One region of the Streptomyces sp. 17_S59 genome, then DNA from elsewhere that is predicted to be linked to it. Evidence: riboswitches for the same ligand, from Rfam matches in the RefSeq annotation. Region 1 holds a riboswitch; the other holds the start of a gene.
What was found. Region 1 has a riboswitch for glycine ahead of gcvP (aminomethyl-transferring glycine dehydrogenase). Riboswitches for the same ligand answer to the same signal wherever they lie in the genome.

Region 1 (10,125 bases):
TTGATGAGCGACGGCGCCACGGTCTACGAGTGCACCTCGCCGGACGAGGTCGTCGACCTCCTCCAGGGCGGGCAGGGCGTCTTCGGCATCGCCGTGGGCGTGGTCTGGCGCGACGTGGAGAGCGCGCTGGCGCAGCTGCACGGAGAGCGCGTGGACACCGGCGAGACGCTCATCGGGCACAATCCGGCGGACGAGCTGGCCAGGCGCCGCAACCGCGCAGTCTGACGCAGCGGCCCGCCCGGCGCCCCGGCCGTCGCCGGCCGCCGGGCGGGCCGCTGCGCCGCAGGTCGGCGCCATTGTCAGTGGTATGCGGCAGCATCTGTCATGTGAGAGGTGCGCCGACCATCCTGCATCTGGACATGGACGCTTTCTACGCTTCGGCGGAGCAGGCGGCCAAGCCCAGCCTGCGCGGAAAACCCGTGGTGGTCGGGGGGATCGGCCTGCGCGGCGTGGTCGCCACGGCGTCGTACGAGGCGCGCGTCTTCGGCGTCCACTCGGCGATGGCGACGGCCCAGGCGCGCAGGCTCTGCCCCAACGCCGCCTATCTCACCCCGAGGTTCGGGCTCTACCAGCAGATCAGCCAGGTGGTCATGGGGCTGCTCCGCGAGCTGTCTCCGCTGGTCGAGCCGCTCAGCCTCGACGAGGCGTTCGTCGACCTGGAGGCCGGCGGCGTGGAGCCCTCGTCGGCGGCCGCCCGGGCGGTGGGGGAGCAGCTGCGCCGCGACATCCGGGCGGCCACGGGGCTCACCGGGTCGGTGGGCCTGGCCGGTTCCAAGATGCTCGCCAAGATCGCCTCCGAGCAGGCCAAGCCCGACGGCCTGGTGCTGATAGAGCCGGGCACCGAGCTGGAGGTCCTGGGACCGATGCCCGCCCGGGCCATCCCCGGCGTCGGCCCCGCCACTGCCGAAACGTTGCGGCGGGCCGGCATCGTCACCGTCGCCGAGACCGCCGAGGCGGGCGAGGACGAGCTGGTGCGCCTGCTGGGCAAGGCCCACGGCGCCGGGCTCTACGCCCTGGCCACCGGCCAGGACGACCGGCCCGTCGTCGCGGAGCGGGACGCCAAGTCCGTATCGGTCGAGGACACCTTCGAGGAGGACCTGACCGACCGCACCCGGGTGCAGCTGGAGCTGGCCCGCCTCGCCGACCGCTGTGTGCGGCGGCTGCGTGCCGCCGGACGCTCGGGGCGCACCGTGGTCATCAAGGTGCGCAGCTACGACTTCTCGACGCTCACCCGCTCCGAGACGCTGCGCGGCCCGACGGACGACCCCACGGTGGTCCGGGAGGCCGCGGCCCGGCTGCTCGACGGCGTGGACACCACGGCCGGGGTGCGGCTGCTGGGCGTGGGCGTCTCCGGACTGGCCGACTACACCCAGGAGGACCTGTTCGCCCAGGCGGCCGAGGCGGCCGGCGAGGCGTCGGCATCGGCATCGGCCGAGACCGCGGAGGCGCAGGACGCCGAGGAGGCGGCGGAACGCCCGGGCGCGGGGGCCGGGCCACGGCGCTGGCTGCCCGGCCTGGACGTGCGGCACGCCGAGTACGGCGCGGGATGGATCCAGGGCAGCGGCGTCGGCCGGGTCACCGTGCGCTTCGAGGAGCCCTGGTCCGCGCCGGGGCGGGTGCGGACCTTCGCCGTCGACGACCCCGCCCTGGAGCCGAGCGATCCGCTGCCCCTCGTACGGCCTCAGGCCGGGGAGTCCGGAGATGCCGGGGAGGCTGAAGAAGCACGGGCGGAAGGGCAGGGACAGGCCGCTCCGGACCGGGGCGCGGCCTGAGACGAGGGGCGTGCCCGAGCCGCTCCGGACCCGGCGGACAGCGTGCGGGGCGGGCTCGTCCGGCTCTCCGGGGCAGGGGCCTGGCCTGCGGCCCCTCAGGAGGAGTTTCCGGGCGTTGGCCCCGGGGCCTTGCCGGAGTCCCCGCTGTGCGTGTCCGGACCGGCCGGGGAATCCGGAGCCGGCAGGGCCAGACCGTAGTGGCGGTAGAGCTGCAGCTCCTGCTCGGGGGAGAGGTGGCTGCCGACCCCGAAGCCGGGGGCGCCCTTGATCAGCGCCCGTTCGTAGGGGATGCGCAGGCCGTCGTCCTCGACCCGGCTCGGCCCCAGCGGCACGAAGGCGTCCCTGCCGAAGAAGCCGGTGCGCACGGCCGCCCACTCGGGCCGCCCGGTCGCGTCGTCGAGGTACACCTCGTCGACGGTGCCGATCCTCGCGCCGTCCCGGTCGAAGACCTTGCGGCCGATCAGGCTCCGGGGGTCGATGTCGGTCTGCACACTGCCTCCCTCGCGTCGCGGGTCGCACCCGCCGCGTCCGGACTCCGGGACACCCCGGTAACCACGAAAAGGCACAAAGCGGGAACGGGCCACTTGGGGAGATCCGCCCGGAAAGCTGCGCTGGTAGGCTGGCGATTGGCCGCAGACACCGCGCGGGAGAGTCCTCCATTCGGGACCCGGACGAGCACCGGGAACCGGCGGAGGCGCCGAAGGAGCAAATCCTCCCCGGAATCTCTCAGGCACCCGGTACCGCACGGACGAGGTCACTCTGGAAAGCAGGGCGGGCCCCCGGTCAGGCACCACGCCGAGCGCCCCTCCTCACCGACGGTGAAAGCCGGGTCGAGGCATCTGTCCCGGTGAAGCTCTCAGGTTGAGATGACAGAGGGGGAGGCCGTCCGGGTACCCGCGCCGTGGTACCCCTCGCAGGTCGTACAGACCAGGAGGCCTCCGCAGATGACAGCCCACCGCAGCTCCCTCTCCGACCTGGAGCGTGGCATCCCCTTCGAGGACCGGCACATAGGCCCCGACGCCGGGGCCCGGGCCAAGATGCTCGCCCAGGTCGGCTTCGGCTCCCTCGACGAACTCACCGCGGCCGCAGTGCCGGACGTGATCAAGAGCGCCGAGGCCCTCCGGCTGCCCGACGCCCGCACCGAGGCCGAGGTCCTCGCCGAGCTGCGCGCCCTCGCACAGCGCAACGAGGTCCTCGCCCCCATGATCGGCCTGGGCTACCACGGCACCTTCACCCCGCCGGTGATCCTGCGGAACGTCATGGAGAACCCCGCCTGGTACACGGCCTACACGCCCTACCAGCCCGAGATCTCCCAGGGCCGCCTCGAAGCCCTCCTGAACTTCCAGACGGTCGTCGCCGACCTCACCGGACTGCCCACCTCCGGCGCCTCCCTGCTCGACGAGGGCACCGCCGCCGCCGAGGCCGTGGCGCTCTCGCGGCGCGTGGGCCGGGTCAAGGAGGGCGTCTTCCTCGTGGACGCCGACGCGCTGCCGCAGACCGTCGCGGTCATCCGGACGCGCGCCGAGCCCACCGGCGTCGAGGTCGTCGTCGCCGACCTGTCCGGGGGCATCCCCGACGAGATCGCCGAGCGCGGTGTCTTCGGCGTGCTCCTCCAGTACCCCGGCGCGTCCGGCGCCGTGCGCGACCTCCGCCCCGTCATCGAGCGGGCGCACGAGCTGGGCGCGGTCGTCACCGTCGCCGCCGACCTCCTCGCGCTGACGCTCCTCACCTCGCCCGGCGAGCTGGGCGCCGACATCGCGGTCGGCACCACCCAGCGCTTCGGCGTGCCCATGGGCTTCGGCGGCCCGCACGCCGGATACATGGCCGTGCGCGAGAAGTTCGCCCGCAGCCTCCCCGGCCGCCTGGTCGGCGTCTCCGTCGACGCCGACGGCAACAAGGCCTACCGCCTGGCCCTCCAGACCCGCGAGCAGCACATCCGCCGCGAGAAGGCCACCAGCAACATCTGCACCGCCCAGGTGCTGCTCGCCGTCATGGCCGGGATGTACGCGGTCTACCACGGCCCCCAGGGCCTGGCCGGCATCGCCCGCCGCACCCACCGCTACGCCGCGATCCTCGCCGCGGGTCTGCGCAAGGGCGGCGTGGAGATCGTGCACGGCGCCTACTTCGACACCCTGACCGCGTACGTCCCCGGCCGTGCGGCGGAGGTCGTCGAGGCGGCCCGCAAGGAAGGCGTCAACCTCCGGCTGACGGACGCCGACCACGTCGGCATCGCCTGCGACGAGACCACCACCCGCGCCCACCTGGCGTCCGTGTGGGCCGCGTTCGGCGTGGCGGCGGAGAGCGGCGACATCGAGGCGCTCGACGAGCAGACCGCCGACACCCTCCCCGAGGGCCTGCTGCGCTCGGACGACTACCTCACCCACCCGGTCTTCCACCAGCACCGCTCCGAGACCGCGATGCTGCGCTACCTGCGCCGCCTGGCCGACCGCGACTACGCCCTCGACCGGGGCATGATCCCGCTCGGCTCCTGCACGATGAAGCTCAACGCCACCACCGAGATGGAGCCGGTCACCTGGCCCGAGTTCGGCGCGCTGCACCCCTTCGTCCCGGTCGAGCAGGCCCAGGGCTACCTCACGCTCATCACCGAGCTGGAGGAGCGCCTCGCCGAGGTCACCGGCTACGACAAGGTGTCCATCCAGCCCAACGCCGGCTCGCAGGGCGAGCTGGCCGGCCTGCTGGCCGTACGGGCGTACCACCGCGCCAACGGCGACGAGCAGCGCACCATCTGCCTCATCCCGTCCTCCGCGCACGGCACCAACGCCGCCAGCGCCGTGATGGCCGGCATGAAGGTCGTCGTGGTGAAGACCGCCGAGGACGGCGAGGTCGACGTCCAGGACCTGCGCGACAAGATCGAGCAGTACCGCGACGAGCTGGCCGTGCTGATGATCACCTACCCGTCCACGCACGGCGTCTTCGAGGAGCACGTCGCGGACATCTGCGCGGCCGTGCACGAGGCGGGCGGCCAGGTGTACGTGGACGGCGCCAACCTCAACGCGCTGGTGGGCGTGGCCAAGCCGGGCGAGTTCGGCGGCGACGTCTCGCACCTGAACCTGCACAAGACCTTCTGCATCCCGCACGGCGGCGGCGGCCCCGGCGTCGGCCCGGTCGCCGTGCGCGCCCACCTCGCCCCGTACCTGCCCAACCACCCGCTGCAGCCCTCCGCGGGCCCGGCGACGGGCGTCGGCCCGATCTCGGCCGCCCCCTGGGGCTCGGCCGGCATCCTGCCGATCTCCTGGGCGTACGTCCGGCTGATGGGCGGCGAGGGCCTCAAGCGGGCCACCCAGGTCGCGGTGCTCGGCGCCAACTACGTTGCCAAGCGCCTGGAGCCGCACTACCCGGTGCTGTACACCGGCCCGGGCGGGCTGGTCGCGCACGAGTGCATCATCGATCTGCGCCCGCTGACCAAGGCGACCGGCGTCAGCGTGGACGACGTCGCCAAGCGGCTGATCGACTACGGCTTCCACGCGCCCACCATGTCCTTCCCGGTGGCCGGCACGCTGATGATCGAGCCGACCGAGAGCGAGGACCTCGCCGAGCTGGATCGTTTCTGCGAGGCGATGATCGCGATCCGCGCCGAAATCGAGAAGGTCGCCTCGGGCGAGTGGGACAAGGACGACAACCCGCTGCGGAACGCCCCGCACACCGCGGCCTCCGTGGCCGGTGCGTGGGAGCACCCCTACGACCGTGACGAGGCCGTCTTCCCGGCCGGGGTGACGCCCGCCGACAAGTACTGGCCGCCGGTGCGCCGGATCGACGGTGCCTTCGGCGACCGCAACCTGGTCTGCTCCTGCCCGCCGCTGGAGGAGTACGAGGGCTGAGGCCCGGACACGGGTCGGGGCCGGTTCGGCGTTCGCGCCGGGCCGGCCCCTTCAATTTCTGCGGTGTGTCATGTGCTGTTGTGCCGGGTGGTGCTCGTTGTGCCGCCTAGGCTGCCGTCGCCACGTGGTCGGTGCCGAGCGCCCGGTGCGGGGCGATGATCTGCCCGTCCGGCAGGAGCTCACCGGTGTCCTCGAAGCAGAGGACGCCGTTGCACAGCAGGCTCCACCCCTGCTCCGGGAAGGCGGCCACGAGGTGGGCGGCCTCCCGGTCGGCGGAGTCGGCTGACGGGCACGTGGGCTGGTGCTGGCACATGGAAGGGATCTTTCGCTCTGATGTGGTGGCTGTCCTGCGGCTCGATGCGGTGGTCATGCCGCCCCCCGTTGTGATTCGTCGGTCGGTCCCAGTGTTGCCCCACGGACGTGATTCCGCAGGGATTTCCAGGTGACGCTCCTCACAGGAGGATGACGCATCACCCATGCGGGCGGTTGCCTCCAACTGGCCGGTCTCTTCGGGTGGTTCGGCATGGCCGTGGTGGGCTAGTCCGGCGGGGTGAGCGTGAACGGCGAAGCGCCCCGCGGCTCCCGGGACTCCGGGGGCGCGGGGCGCGAGGGCGTGCGGAAGGGGTCGGGCGGAAAGGGTCAGGCGGACGCCTTGAGGTGCGGGGCCGCGGGCGCCAGCCTGAGCGTCAGCACCGGCAGCAGGTCCGTCACCCGGTGGGGGCGGTGCGCGGCGATCCCGGGCGGTGCGGGGGCGAGCGGCACCAGCAGGTCCCCGGGGGCGAACAGCTCCGACGAGGCGTCGGCCGCGATGTCGGCGTGCAGCCAGAGAGTGAGCATGTACAGCTCGGGCACGGACAGCAGCCGGGGCTGGCACGGCACGGTGAGCGCCTCGGCCTGGTGCAGGGCCAGTTCGGTGGAGGCCAGGTACGGCCCCTCGGAGAAGTGGGAGAACACCCAGCCGTCCGGCGTGGGCACGGCCTCACCGGCGGCCACCGCGCGGTCGCCTCCCTTGATCAGGAAGCGCCAGCCGGCGAGCCGGGTGCGGGGCGCCCCGCTGCGCGGCGTCACACGCTCCAGGACGTGGACGGGCAGCGGCAGTTGAGGGGTGAGCGGACCCTGGGCGGACCTCAGCGACGGGGTACGGGCCTCACGGACCGCGGTGGGGGAACCGAGGGCCGTGCGGATGCAGCGGAGGGCAGGCGCGGGGGCAGGGGGGACATGCAGGGGCATGGTGGGTCGCCTCTCGCTTCGGAGACACGGTGGAGCTGGCAGGTGCGGACGACGCTGTCGGCGTGCGGGGTCAGAGGGGGGCCGGACCGACTCCAGGGCGCCTACTCTCCGCCTCATTCCGGAGTTTATACGACACGTGTTCACACGGCGTTTCGGCTAGCTCTCGCCAGCATTTCCGGCAAGGTGAAATCAGGGCCCGTTCCGCGGGTGCTTTCGGCGTTTTTGTCACCCTCTTGTGTACCCAGCCTCGGCCTCTTTTTCACCTGCGGTAGGCCGGATCTCGTCGGTGTTTATCACCAGCGCATTGCGCCAAGGCGCCCGCGTCCCCGTATGCCGACGGAATGTGCCGGAGTGCGCTCGGGGAGAGACTACCGGGTGCGCGGCCCGCGCGAAGCGTTATGGATCGCATCGCCTGGGCATCATCGACCGTGACGAGGCGGGCGGCGCCGCGGGCGGACCGGCACGAGGAGGGGCGCTTGAATGGGTGAGAAGGTCGTGTCCCAGCGGTTCGACCTCGCCGACCGGCAGCACCACCGGGACAAGCTCCGGCAGTGCCTGGAAGGGCTGGCGATACTGCTGGAGGAGAAGCGGTTCGACCGTCCCCGGAATCTCATGGGGCTCGAGATCGAGCTGAATCTCGCGGGCTCCGACGGCATGCCGAGCATGGTGAATGAAGAGGTGCTCAAACGCATTGCCAGCGGGGATTTCCAGACCGAACTCGGGCAGTTCAACCTGGAAGTGAACATCGTCCCGCACCGCCTGTCGGGGCGCGTACTCGACCAGCTTGCGGAAGAGCTGCGCACCGGCCTGTCCTACGCCGACCGCAAGGCCATGGAAGTGGATTCCGGGATCGTGATGATCGGCATTCTGCCGACCCTCACCCCCGACGACCTGGTCTCCGCGAACCTCTCCTCCGCCGACCGCTACTTCCTGCTCAACGACCAGGTCGTGGCCGCGCGGGGCGAGGAATTCAGCATCGACATCTCCGGCGTGGAGCGCCTCACCTGCACTGCCACCTCCATCGCCCCCGAGTCGGCCTGCACCTCTGTCCAGCTGCACCTCCAGGTCACGCCCGGCCGGTTCGCCGCCGTGTGGAACGCCGCCCAGGCGATAGCCGCCGCGCAGATCGCCGTGGGCGCCAATTCCCCCTTCCTCTTCGGCCGGGAGCTGTGGCGCGAGTCCCGGCCGCCGCTGTTCGTCCAGTCCACCGACACCCGCCCGCCCGAACTGCAGCACCAGGGCGTACGGCCGCGCACCTGGTTCGGGGAGCGCTGGATCGGCTCGGCCTACGAGCTGTTCGAGGAGAACCTCCGCTACTTCCCGCCGCTGCTGCCCATATCGAGCGACGAGGACCCCCTGCGCGTCCTGGCGGCGGGCGGCGTACCGCAGCTGTCCGAGCTGACCCTGCACAACGGCACGGTCTACCGCTGGAACCGCCCCGTCTACGGGCTGGCGGACGGCGTGCCGCACCTCAGGGTGGAGAACCGGGTGCTGCCGGCCGGGCCGACCGTCACCGACGTCATCGCCAACACCGCCTTCTACTACGGGCTGGTGCGCGCCCTGGCGGAGGAGCCGCGGCCGGTATGGACCCGGCTGCCGTTCGCCGTCGCCGCCGACAACTTCGACGCCGCCTGCCGGGACGGCATCGACGCCCAGCTGCGCTGGCCCCGCCCGGGGCGCAACGGCGCCCCCGTACGGGTCCCCGCGGTCCGGCTCGTGCGCGAGGAACTGCTGCCGCTGGCCGCTGCCGGGCTCGACGCCTGGGGCGTCGAGCCCGCCGACCGCGACCACTACCTCGGGGTGATCGACGAGCGCTGCCGGCGGCGGGTGAACGGCGCGTCCTGGCAGGCCGCGGCCTATCGCCGGGGCCGGGAGCGGGGTCTGGACCGGGGGGCGGCGCTGGCCGCCACGACGCGGCGCTACTGCGAGCTGATGCGCACCGGGCAGCCGGTGCACGCCTGGCCCGCGGACCTGGGGGACTGACACGGTCGCACCCCTGCTCGTGCCGGTGCGAGGTCGTCGGGCAAGCTGTGACGGCATCGCCGGTCGCGCTCCGCCTGCTCGACCGCACGGGACGGGCACACGGGAGACGACAGTGCGGCAGGACGCTCAGAACGGTGGCGCGGGCACCCGGCCGGAGGCCGCCGCAGGGCCGCCGGCCGGAGAAGCGCCGGCGCTGCGCATGCTGCGGTCCGAGACGCTGCTGGTCCTGGCGCTGTCGCTGGGCGCCAGCGCGGTGTCGGCGCTGATCAGCTTCGTCGGCTCGGCCACCCGGCCAGGCGGGCTCAAGGACCAGGCCGCCACCCTCAACGCCTCCCACGCCCCGGGCCGGCCCTGGCTCGACCTGGCCTGGCAGGTCTTCGGCATCGCGATGGCGCTGGTGCCCGTCCTCCTGGTGGCCCATCTGCTGCTGCGCGAGGGCACCGGGCTGCGGGCGATCGGCTTCGACCGGTCGCGGCCGGGCGCCGACCTCGCCCGGGGCACGGCGCTGGCCGCCGCGATCGGCGGCAGCGGGCTGCTGTTCTACCTCGCCGCCCGGGCGGCGGGCTTCAACCTCACCGTGGTGCCGGAGAACCTGCCCGACGTGTGGTGGAGGATCCCGGTGCTGATCGGCTCCGCCGTGCAGAACGCGGTGCTGGAGGAGGTCGTGGTCGTCGGCTATCTGCTGCGCAGGCTCGGACAACTGGGCTGGACCCCGGCGGCCGCGCTGGCCGCGAGCGCGGTGCTGCGCGGTTCGTACCACCTCTACCAGGGGATCGGCGGCCTGGTCGGCAACATGGTGATGGGCGTGGTCTTCGTGCTGCTCTACCGCCGGTGGGGGCGGGTCGGCCCGCTCGTCGCCGCGCACGCGCTGATCGACACCGTGGCGTTCGTCGGCTACGCGCTGCTCGCCGGCCGGGTGGGCTGGCTGCCCACCGCCTGACCCGCCCCCACCGCCCGCCGGGCTAGGCCAGCAGCTTGCCGTCGACGACGGTGACGGCCGATCCGGTCAGCAGTGTGCGGTCGCCGCGCAGTGCCGTGCGTACGAAGCCGGTGCGGGCGCTCGCCTGAAGGCCCGTCAGCTCGGTGCGTCCCAGGCGCGCGGACCAGAAGGGTGCCAGCGCGGTGTGCGCGCTGCCGGTGACGGGGTCCTCGTCGACGCCGACGTTCGGGAAGAAGCAGCGCGAGACGAAGTCGTAGCCGCGCGCCGGGTCCTCGGCCGGGGCGGTGGCGATGATGCCGCGGCTCGAGTGCCGCCCGAGCGCCGCGATGTCGGGGGCCAGCGCCCGTACGGTCTGCTCGTC
Region 2 (10,125 bases), 4.3 Mb from region 1:
GCCCGTCTCCTTCATGGTCTTGATGACCTTGTCGAGGGAGACGTGGTGCCGGCCGTCGCCGCGCAGGGCCATGCGGGCCGCCGTGACGGCCTTCGCGGCCGCCATGCCGTTGCGCTCGATGCAGGGGATCTGGACCAGGCCGCCGACCGGGTCGCAGGTGAGGCCCAGGTTGTGCTCCATGCCGATCTCGGCGGCGTTCTCGACCTGCTCGGGGGTGCCGCCGAGGACCTCGGCGAGGCCGCCGGAGGCCATCGAGCAGGCGGAGCCGACCTCGCCCTGGCAGCCGACCTCGGCGCCGGAGATCGAGGCGTTCTCCTTGAAGAGCATGCCGATCGCACCCGCGGCGAGCAGGAAGCGGACGATGCCGTCCTCGTCCGCGCCCGGGACGAAGTTCTTGTAGTAGTGGAGGACGGCCGGGATGATGCCGGCGGCGCCGTTCGTCGGCGCGGTCACCACGCGGCCGCCGGCCGCGTTCTCCTCGTTGACAGCCATGGCGTAGACCGTGATCCACTCCATGGCGCGGGCCTGGGCGTCGCCCTCGGCGCGCAGCTGGCGGGCGGTGCTGGCGGCGCGGCGGCGGACCTTGAGGCCGCCGGGGAGGATGCCCTCGCGGGACATGCCGCGGGAGACGCACGCCTCCATGACGCGCCAGATCTCCAGCAGACCCGTGCGGATCTCCTCCTCCGTGCGCCAGGCCTTCTCGTTCTCCAGCATCAGCGCGGAGATCGACAGGCCGGTCTCGCGGGAGAGGCGCAGCAGCTCGTCACCGGTGCGGAAGGGGTACTTCAGGACGGTGTCGTCCAGGACGATCCGGTCGGCGCCGACGGCGTCCTCGTCGACGACGAAGCCGCCGCCGACCGAGTAGTAGGTCTTCTCCAGCAGGGGCGCGCCGGACTCGTCGTAGGCGAAGAGGGTCATGCCGTTGGCGTGGTACGGCAGGGCGCGGCGGCGGTGCAGGATCAGCTGGGTGGAGTCGTCGAAGTCGATCTCGTGGGCCGAGCCGATCTCGGCGCCGAGGAGCTTGAGGCGCTTGGTGGTGCGGATGCGCTCGACCTCGTCGTCGGCGATCTCCACGTCGACGGTGCGCGGGGAGTGGCCCTCCAGGCCCAGCAGGACGGCCTTGGGGGTGCCGTGGCCGTGGCCGGTGGCGCCGAGGGAGCCGTACAGCTCGGCGCGGACGGAGGTGGTGTGGGCCAGCAGGCCCTCGTTCTTGAGGCGGCCCACGAACATGCGGGCCGCGCGCATCGGGCCGACCGTGTGGGAGCTGGACGGGCCTATGCCGATCGAGAAGAGATCGAAGACGGAGATGGCCACGGTGGCTGCTCCCTACTTGTCGGTATTACGGGTCTTACGGCGGTGCTCCGACGCGGTGCGGGGCGCCCGGCTCACTTTCCAGTGTGCAGGGCGCCCCGTACCGGCGGGTTAATGCGGTGTCTCGGTGCTACTTCAGCCCGGGGTACAGCGGGTGCTTCTCGGCCAGGGCGGTGACCCGGGCGCGCAGCGCTTCGACGTCGTAGGACGGCTTCAGCGCCTCGGCGATGATGTCGGCGACCTCACGGAAGTCCTCCGCCTGGAAGCCACGGGTGGCCAGCGCCGGGGTGCCGATCCGCAGGCCCGAGGTGACCATCGGGGGACGCGGGTCGTTCGGGATGGCGTTCCGGTTGACCGTGATCCCGACCTCGTGGAGGCGGTCCTCGGCCTGCTGGCCGTCCAGCTCCGAGTTGCGCAGGTCCACCAGGACCAGGTGCACGTCTGTGCCGCCGGAGAGGACGGAGACGCCGGCCTCGGCCACGTCCGGCTGGACGAGGCGCTCGGCCAGGATCTTCGCGCCCTCCAGCGTACGCTGCTGGCGCTCCTTGAACTCCTCCGTGGCGGCGACCTTGAAGGCGACGGCCTTGGCTGCGATCACGTGCTCCAGTGGACCACCCTGCTGACCGGGGAAGACGGCAGAGTTGATCTTCTTGGCCAGCTCGGCCGTGGAGAGGATCACACCGCCGCGGGGGCCGCCCAGGGTCTTGTGCGTGGTGGTGGTCACCACGTGCGCGTGCGGCACCGGGGAGGGGTGCAGCCCGGCGGCGACGAGGCCCGCGAAGTGGGCCATGTCGACCATCAGGTACGCGCCGACCTCGTCGGCGATCCGGCGGAAGGCCGCGAAGTCCAGCTGGCGCGGGTAGGCGGACCAGCCCGCGACGATCAGCTTCGGGCGGTGCTCCTTGGCGAGGCGCTCGACCTCCTCCATGTCGACCAGGTTGGTCTTCTCGTCGACGTGGTAGGCGACCACGTTGTAGAGCTTGCCGGAGAAGTTGATCTTCATGCCGTGGGTCAGGTGCCCACCGTGCGCCAGGTTCAGGCCCAGGATGGTGTCGCCCGGGTTGAGCAGGGCGAACATCGCGGCGGCGTTGGCCTGGGCGCCGGAGTGCGGCTGCACGTTCGCGTGCTCGGCACCGAAGAGCGCCTTGATGCGGTCGATCGCGATCTGCTCGACGACGTCGACGTGCTCGCAGCCGCCGTAGTAGCGGCGGCCCGGGTAGCCCTCGGCGTACTTGTTGGTGAGGACCGAGCCCTGGGCCTCCATGACCGCGACCGGAGCGAAGTTCTCCGAGGCGATCATTTCCAGGGTGGACTGCTGGCGGTGGAGTTCGGCGTCGACAGCGGCGGCGACGTCGGGGTCGAGCTCATGGAGGGAGCTGTTCAGAAGCGACATGAGTTCTTCCTGGGCGGGAGGGAGCGGGCGGGGTCAGCCTGCGGTGAAGGCCGTGTACTCGTCGCCGGTCAGCAGCTCCGCCGGCTCGTCCGTGATCTTCACCTTGAACAGCCAGCCGCCCTCGAAGGGGGCGGAATTCACCAGCGCGGGGTCGTCCACGACGTCCTGGTTGGCCTCGACGACCTCGCCCGTGACGGGGGCGTAGAGGTCGCTGACCGACTTGGTCGACTCCAGCTCACCGCAGGTCTCGCCCGCGGTCACCGTGTCGCCGACCGCCGGGAGCTGGGCGTAGACGACGTCGCCGAGCGCGTTGGCCGCGAACTCGGTGATCCCGACCGTCGCCACACCGTTCTCGTCGGCGGCCGACAGCCACTCGTGCTCCTTGGTGTAGCGAAGCTGCTGGGGGTTGCTCATGCCTAGATTCTCCTGTACGCGCGTGGGTGCTTGTGCAACGGGTCTTGACAGGTGGGATGAGGGGGACTCAGCGTTCCCGCTTGTAGAAGGGGAGGGCGACGACCTCGTACGGCTCGTGGCTGCCGCGAATGTCCACACATACGCCTTCCGTCCCCGGCGTGGCGTGCGCCGCGTCGACGTAGGCGATCGCGATCGGCTTGCCGAGGGTGGGGGAGGGGGCGCCGGAGGTCACCTCGCCGACGACCTCACCGCCGACCGTGACGGGGTAACCGGCGCGCGGCACCCGGCGGCCGGTCGCGATCAGGCCGACCAGCTTGCGCGGCGGCGCGCTCTCGGCGCGCCGGGCGGCGGCCTCCAGTGCCTCGCGGCCCACGAAGTCGCCGGCCTTGTCGAACTTCACGACCCGGCCCAGGCCCGCGTCGAACGGCGTCGTGTCCGTGGTCAGCTCGTGCCCGTACAGCGGCATGCCCGCCTCCAGGCGCAGCGTGTCGCGGCAGGAGAGGCCGCAGGGCACCAGGCCCGCGTCCGCACCCGCCTCCGTCAGGGCCTGCCACAGCTTCTCGGCGTCGCCGGGGGCGACGAACAGCTCGAAGCCGTCCTCGCCGGTGTAGCCGGTACGGGCGATCAGCGCGGGCACGCCCGCGACCGTGCCCGGCAGGCCCGCGTAGTACTTCAGGCCGTCCAGGTCCGCGTCGGTGACGGCCGCCAGGATGCCGGGGGCGGCCGGGCCCTGGACGGCGAGCAGCGCGTAGTTGTCCCGGTCGTCCCGGACGGCCGTCCCGAAGCCCGCCGCGCGCTCGGTGAGCGCGTCCAGCACCACCTGGGCGTTGGAGGCGTTGGCCACGACCATGTACTCCTGCTCGGCCAGGCGGTAGACGATCAGGTCGTCCAGGATGCCGCCCTCGGCGTCGCAGATCATCGTGTAGCGGGCGCGGCCGACCGCGAGCGCGGAGAGGTTGCCGACGAGCGCGTGGTCGAGCGCCCGGCCGGCCTCCGGGCCGGTGAGGGTGATCTCGCCCATGTGCGAGAGGTCGAAGAGGCCCGCGCGGGTGCGGACGGCGACGTGCTCGTCGCGCTCGCTGCCGTAGCGCAGCGGCATGTCCCAGCCCGCGAAGTCGGTCATGGTCGCGCCCAGGGCGCGGTGCACGGCGTCGAGGGCGGTACGGCGGGGGGCTTCGGTCATGGTCAGGCTCCCGGGCAGTGAGTCGCGGAGGAATGCCGCAAGCGGCTGCCTCCCCATCTGTCATCGGAACCTGAGAGGTTCACCGGGAGTCCTCGATTGCGCCGAGGGCCCGGCTTGCACCTTGGGTGGGACCGCCGGGGCGGCCCGCTTTTCAGATCTGCCTCACCCGCGCGGTACGGGGCCTGAGAGATTCAAGGGAGGAACTTGCTCCTTCGGCGCCCGGTGCACACGGCACCGGGACTCTCCCGCGCGGATTCGAGCGGCCGGTATGCAGTTGGTCGTGCATGTCGAGCATGGAACGCCGGTTGTGCAGCGCCGAGCGCAGTGTCGACGTGCAGTGCCGTTGGCGCGCACATCATTGCACGTACGGGCGTACGACGGACTGCCCGCTCTGCCATCAATTCGATTACCTTTCCTTTACGGACGGGGGAGGGAAGGCGATCACGGTGCGTACGGACGTCGACGGGGAGGCGGCCGCGCCGGTGCGGCGGGCGCCCGCTTCCGCCGGACCGGAGGGGGTGCTCGACCTGCGGGGCGGGACGGCGGACCCGGTGGAGCTGCGTTATCCGCTCGGGGACCTCCTGGTGGTCTCCGGGCTGCCCGGAAGCGGGAAGTCCACGCTCATCCGGCGGGCGGTGGCCGCGCTCGACGGCCGGGGCGAGGCGATCCACTGCGTGGACTCCCAGGACTCCCGCGAGCGCCTCGAACGCCGCATTCCGCCGTGGCTGCCGTACGGGGCGTACCGGCCGCTGGTGCGGGTCGTGCACTTCGCCGCGCTGCGGCGGGCGCTGCGGTCGGACGCGAGCGTGGTGGTGCACGACTGCGGCCAGCGGGCGTGGGTACGGCGCTGGCTCGCGCGGGACGCGCGGCGGCGGGGCGGGGCGGTGCACGTGCTGCTGCTCGCCGTGGAGCCGGGGGTGGCGCTGGCGGGCCAGGCGGCGCGGGGGCGGCGGGTGTCGGCGCGGGCGTTCGGGCGGCATCGGCGGGCGATGGGGCGGCTGACGGGGCTGGTCGGCGCGGGGCGTGTGCCGCGGGGCACGGCGTCGATGGTGGTGCTGGACAGGGCGGGGGCGGACAGGGTGCGGCTGATCGGCTTCGGGTAGTTGTCCCCGGAACGGGGGTCTGGGGGCGAAGCCCCCAGTTCTTTACCCGGGGTCCGGGGCGGAGCCCCCGCCCTGCGGCGGAGCCGCATATCGGATACAGCGGGAAGGGGCGGGGTGGGGAACGGCGCCGCAGGCAACCCGCCGCCGCCCCCACCCCCGCGCAGCCATTAAAGTGCGGGTGCGCGGTGGTGACGGAACGGCAGGTGGGACGGATGAACATGCCCGAGCAGTACGGCGGAGCCGGCGGCTGGCCCGCCAACGAGCTCGAAGCCGTGCTCACCGCCTCCCTCGGCACCCCGGACGCCGGCCCCCGCATCCTCGACGCGCTCGGCCGCAGCGAGCTGTGGATCCCGCTCCCCAACGGCGGCGGCCCCGGCAGCCCCGACCTCGACCTGCCCACCCTGGAGCTGGACGGCGCCGCCTACGTGCCGGTGTTCAGCTCCGAGGCGGAGTTCCTGCGCGTGGCGGGCGGAACGATGTCCTTCGCCGTCGCGCCCGCCGTCGAGTTCGCCCGCGGTCTGCCCCCGCAGGTCGGTATCGCCGTCAACCCGGAGGGCACGGTCGCCGTGCCGCTGCCGCCGCCCGCCGTCGCGGAGCTGTGCCGGGCCGGGCGCACGACCCTGGACGGCGACGCCACCGGCGGCCGGGTGCGGCTCTTCCAGCCGGACTGGCAGGACGAGCCGACGGCCTTCCTGGCCGCCGCGGGCGAGGAGTTCGCGGCCGCCGGAGCCGTCCGGACCGCCCGCCGCGCGCTGGCCAGCGTGGAGGGCGCCCACCCCGCCCTCTTCGTCGGGGTCGAGCTGGACCTGCCCGACCCGGGCAGCCGCACCGCCGCCCTGGACGCCCTCGGCCGGGCGCTGGGCAGGGCGCCCGTCCCCTGGCCCGTACAGCTGGTCTTCCTGGACGTCGCACAGGACCCCGTGGGCGACTGGCTGCGCGAGCGGGTGCGTCCGTTCCACGACCGTGACCTGTGACTGCCCCGGTGCCCGCCGCCGCGGGCTCGTAAGCTGGTTGGATGACCGCACGGGGTGAACGGACCCACCCCGTGGCGGGCTGACGTCGTGACGGCCGAGAGAAGAGGCGGACCCAGGTGAGCGCGGGCGCGGAGAGCGGCCTGGAGCAGGTGCTGAGCCAAGTGGCGCCCGGCCGGTACGACAGCTACGAGTCGCTGCTGCACGCCCTCGCGGAGGGCCGGGTCTGGATGCTGCTCTGGCACGGGCAGGCGGGCTCGCCCGACGCCCAGTACGGGAACATGGAGGTCGACGGCCTCGGCTACGCCCCCTGTGTGACCTCCGCCCAGGAGCTGGCCGCCAGCGGCTGGAACCGCGCCCACGAGGTCGTCGCGGGCCGCACCGTCGCCGCCTCCCTCTACCCCGACCGCTGGGGCCTGTGGCTCAACCCGCACGCGCCCGGCGGCGGCGTCGGCATCCCCTGGCTCGACCTGCGCCGCATCGCCGCCGGGCTCGACCGGCTGCCCGCGGGCCCGCTCCAGCTGAGCGAACCGTCCCTGGACATTCCGCAGTTCTACGCCCTTCTCGGGCAGAACGCCCATCGCACCCCTGCGGTCCGGGCGCTGCGCCGCGCCTGGGTGCAGCCCGCGCTCGGCAGCCCGTACCTGGCGATCGGGCTCGACCTCTACGACACCTCCGCGGCCGCCGTGGAATCGGTGCGGCTGATGATGCAGCAGTCGGTCGGAGTGGTGCCGGAGGGGCTGCCGGTGTCGACGGTGTCGATGGCCGACCAGTACGACCCGGTCGCCATGTGGATGCGCGCCAACACGCGCCCCTTCTTCGACCGCGACGGCTACGGGGGCGCCGCGCCCGCCCCGACGGCCGGCTACGGCTACCCGCCGCAACCGCAGCAGGGGTGGCAGGCCGGGGCGTACTGACCCCGGAGTCACTGCTCCGCTCACGGAGCACGACCGTCCGTATAACGGAAGCCCCCTCCGTACATCACGGTTGCGCATACATTGCGGGTGGGGGCTGGCGGGTGATCGCGGGCCCGATGAAGACTCCCGCCAACAAGGACTCTCGGTCCTGTGTACGGCCCGCTCCACGTGTTCGACCTGTTCCACGTGTACGCACGCTTGCCATTCCAGCACCTGTGCCATTTCCGTACTCGCGCATTCCGTACCCACGCTCCACTCGCTCCACGCACTTCGCACTCAAGCGCACTCAAGCGCATCAGTGATGTGAACCAGCCGCCTCCGCAGCGGCGGGCGTTGGGCCGGTCGCCGCCGGCCGAGAGGGGTCCACCAGACGATGACGGCACCACTGCACGACACGGGCGCGGACGGGACCGCCGTCGACGGTGTGGGAGCCGTGCCCGCCGACCTCCCGGCGAAGTCCATCGAGGGCCGCTCCCCGTGGCGCATCGCCTGGCTGAGGCTCAGACGCGACAAGGTGGCGCTCGCCGGCGGCGTCGTCGTCCTCCTTCTCATCCTGGTCGCGATCTTCGCGCCGGTGATCGTGGGGCTGCTCGGCCATCCGCCGAACGAGTACCACGAGGACCAGATCGACGCCCTGTTCGGCACCCCCAAGGGCTCCTGGGGCGGCATCAACTCGGACTTCCTGTTCGGAGTCGAGCCCGTCAACGGCCGGGACGTCTTCAGCCGCGTCGTCTACGGCGCCCGGGTCTCGCTCCTGGTGGCCTTCCTGTCGGCGGTCGTCGCCGTGGTGATCGGCACGGTGTTCGGCATCGTCGCCGGGTACTTCGGCGGCTGGATCGACGCGCTCATCAGCCGCATCATGGACCTGCTGCTGGCCTTCCCGCAGCTGCTGTTCATCATCGCGCTGATCTCCGTGGTGCCCAAGGAGATGTGGGGGCTGTCCGGCTCGGGCGTGCGGCTGGTCGTCCTGGTCTCGGTGATCGGCTTCTTCGGCTGGCCCTATGTGGGCCGCATCGTGCGCGGCCAGACCCTGTCGCTCAGGGAGCGCGAATACGTCGAGGCGGCGCGCAGCCTGGGCGCGGGGCGGCTGTACATCCTCTTCCGCGAGCTGCTGCCCAACCTGGTGGCGCCGATCACCGTGTACGCCACGCTGATGATTCCCACCAATGTGCTGACCGAGGCCGCGCTGAGCTTCCTGGGCGCCGGCGTCGAGCCGCCGACCTCGTCCTGGGGGCAGATGCTCTCCAAGGCCGTGTCGACCTACGAGAACGACCCGCTCTTCATGATCATCCCCGGTCTCGCCATCTTCGTCACCGTGCTGGCCTTCAACCTCTTCGGCGACGGGGTGCGGGACGCGCTCGACCCGAAGGGCTCGCGCTAGCCACCGCAGGCCCACCCGATTCCAACTCCCTTGGTTTTCCCAGCCCCTGTCGATACGTCAGGAGGCCGTTCCCGAAAACCGCCGGCCCGCTTCCCGGGCGGCGACTATCACGGAGGTCGCGACATCTTGACAACCCAACGAGCTTCGAGGCGCAGACTGGCCGCAGGCGCGGCCCTCGTGGTCGCGGCCCTGGTCGGCACCAGCGCCTGCGGTGGCGGCGACAAGGACGACAAGGGCGGCAAGAAGGCCCCGGGCTTCAACGCCGCCTTCGGCAAGCTGGCCAGCGCGTCCGACAAGAAGGGCGGCGAGCTGAAGTTCATCGGCACCCAGGACGCCGACAGCTGGGACCCCCAGCGCGGCTACTACGGCTTCGGCTGGGACTTCTCGCGCTTCTTCACCCGTACGCTCGTCACCCCCAAGCCCGCCCCCGGCGGCGAGAGCGCGACGGTCGTGCCGGACCTGGCCACCGACACCGGCCAGATCTCCGCCGACAAGAAGACCTACACCTTCAAGCTGCGTGACGGCGTCACCTGGGAGGACGGCCAGCCGGTCACCGCCCAGCAGGTCAAGTACGGCATCGAGCGCACCTGGGCCACCGACAAGATCTCCGGCGGCCCGCTCTGGCTGATGCAGACCCTCGACCCCGGCAAGGAGTACAAGGGCCCGTACAAGGACGAGACCAAGGACAAGCTGGGCCTGAAGGCGATCGAGACGCCGGACGAGAAGACGATCGTCTTCCATCTGCCCAAGCCCAACGGCGACTTCCTCCAGATGCTGGCCATCCCGGCGGCCGCCCCCGTCCGCCCGGACAAGGACACCGTGGAGAAGTACGGCCAGCGGCCCTTCGCCAACGGCCCGTACAAGTTCGTCTCCTACACCCCGAACAAGGGCCTGGAGCTGACCCGCAACGACAAGTGGAACAAGGCCACCGACCCGGTCCGCAAGGCGCTGCCCGACAAGATCACGGTCAAGTTCACCACCAACGCCGACGACATGGACAACAAGCTCATCGCCGGCGAGTACGACCTCGACATCAACGCCACCGGCATGGGCTCGGCCGGCCGCCAGAAGGCCCTCCAGTCCAGCAAGGCCAATGTCGACAACCCGCTGACCGGCTTCATCCGCTTCGCGGCGTTCCCCAAGTCCGTCGCCCCGTTCGACAACGAGCACTGCCGCAAGGCGGTCGTCTACGGAGCCGACCACACCTCGCTCCAGACCGCGCGCGGCGGCCCCGAGGCCGGCGGCGACATCGGCACCAGCATGCTGCCGCCCGCCGTGAAGGGCTACGACCCGGCCTACGACCCCTTCCAGCTCAAGCAGGGCAAGCCCGACGAGGCCAAGGCCAAGGAGGAGCTGAAGGCCTGCGGCAAGCCGGACGGCTTCAAGACCACCATCGCCGTCCGCAACAACAAGCCCGCCGAGGTCGCCACCGCCGAGTCCATGCAGGCGGCC

Region 2: it holds a riboswitch for glycine, as region 1 does, so the genes downstream of both, gcvT (glycine cleavage system aminomethyltransferase GcvT) here and gcvP (aminomethyl-transferring glycine dehydrogenase) in region 1, are expected to answer to the same signal.

The regions. Positions count from the first base shown of each region.
Region 1 covers NZ_JBXOWD010000001.1:776,519-786,643, reverse strand. Annotated here, with positions in the region: gene AC1Z4A_RS03195 (MerR family transcriptional regulator) at 1-225, shown strand, start outside; gene AC1Z4A_RS03190 (DNA polymerase IV) at 327-1,772, shown strand; gene AC1Z4A_RS03185 (PRC-barrel domain-containing protein) at 1,868-2,263, opposite strand; glycine riboswitch at 2,407-2,525, shown strand; gene gcvP (aminomethyl-transferring glycine dehydrogenase) at 2,717-5,611, shown strand; gene AC1Z4A_RS03175 (DUF5999 family protein) at 5,718-5,924, opposite strand; gene AC1Z4A_RS03170 (hypothetical protein) at 6,251-6,841, opposite strand; gene AC1Z4A_RS03165 (glutamate-cysteine ligase family protein) at 7,322-8,824, shown strand; gene AC1Z4A_RS03160 (CPBP family intramembrane glutamic endopeptidase) at 9,024-9,764, shown strand; gene AC1Z4A_RS03155 (PhzF family phenazine biosynthesis protein) at 9,787-10,125, opposite strand, start outside.
Region 2 covers NZ_JBXOWD010000001.1:5,102,876-5,113,000, forward strand. Annotated here, with positions in the region: gene AC1Z4A_RS23375 (L-serine ammonia-lyase) at 1-1,314, opposite strand, end outside; gene glyA (serine hydroxymethyltransferase) at 1,442-2,704, opposite strand; gene gcvH (glycine cleavage system protein GcvH) at 2,738-3,118, opposite strand; gene gcvT (glycine cleavage system aminomethyltransferase GcvT) at 3,186-4,301, opposite strand; glycine riboswitch at 4,463-4,559, opposite strand; gene AC1Z4A_RS23395 (AAA family ATPase) at 4,748-5,404, shown strand; gene AC1Z4A_RS23400 (enhanced serine sensitivity protein SseB) at 5,617-6,378, shown strand; gene AC1Z4A_RS23405 (enhanced serine sensitivity protein SseB C-terminal domain-containing protein) at 6,495-7,292, shown strand; gene AC1Z4A_RS23410 (ABC transporter permease) at 7,666-8,673, shown strand; gene AC1Z4A_RS23415 (ABC transporter substrate-binding protein) at 8,800-10,125, shown strand, end outside.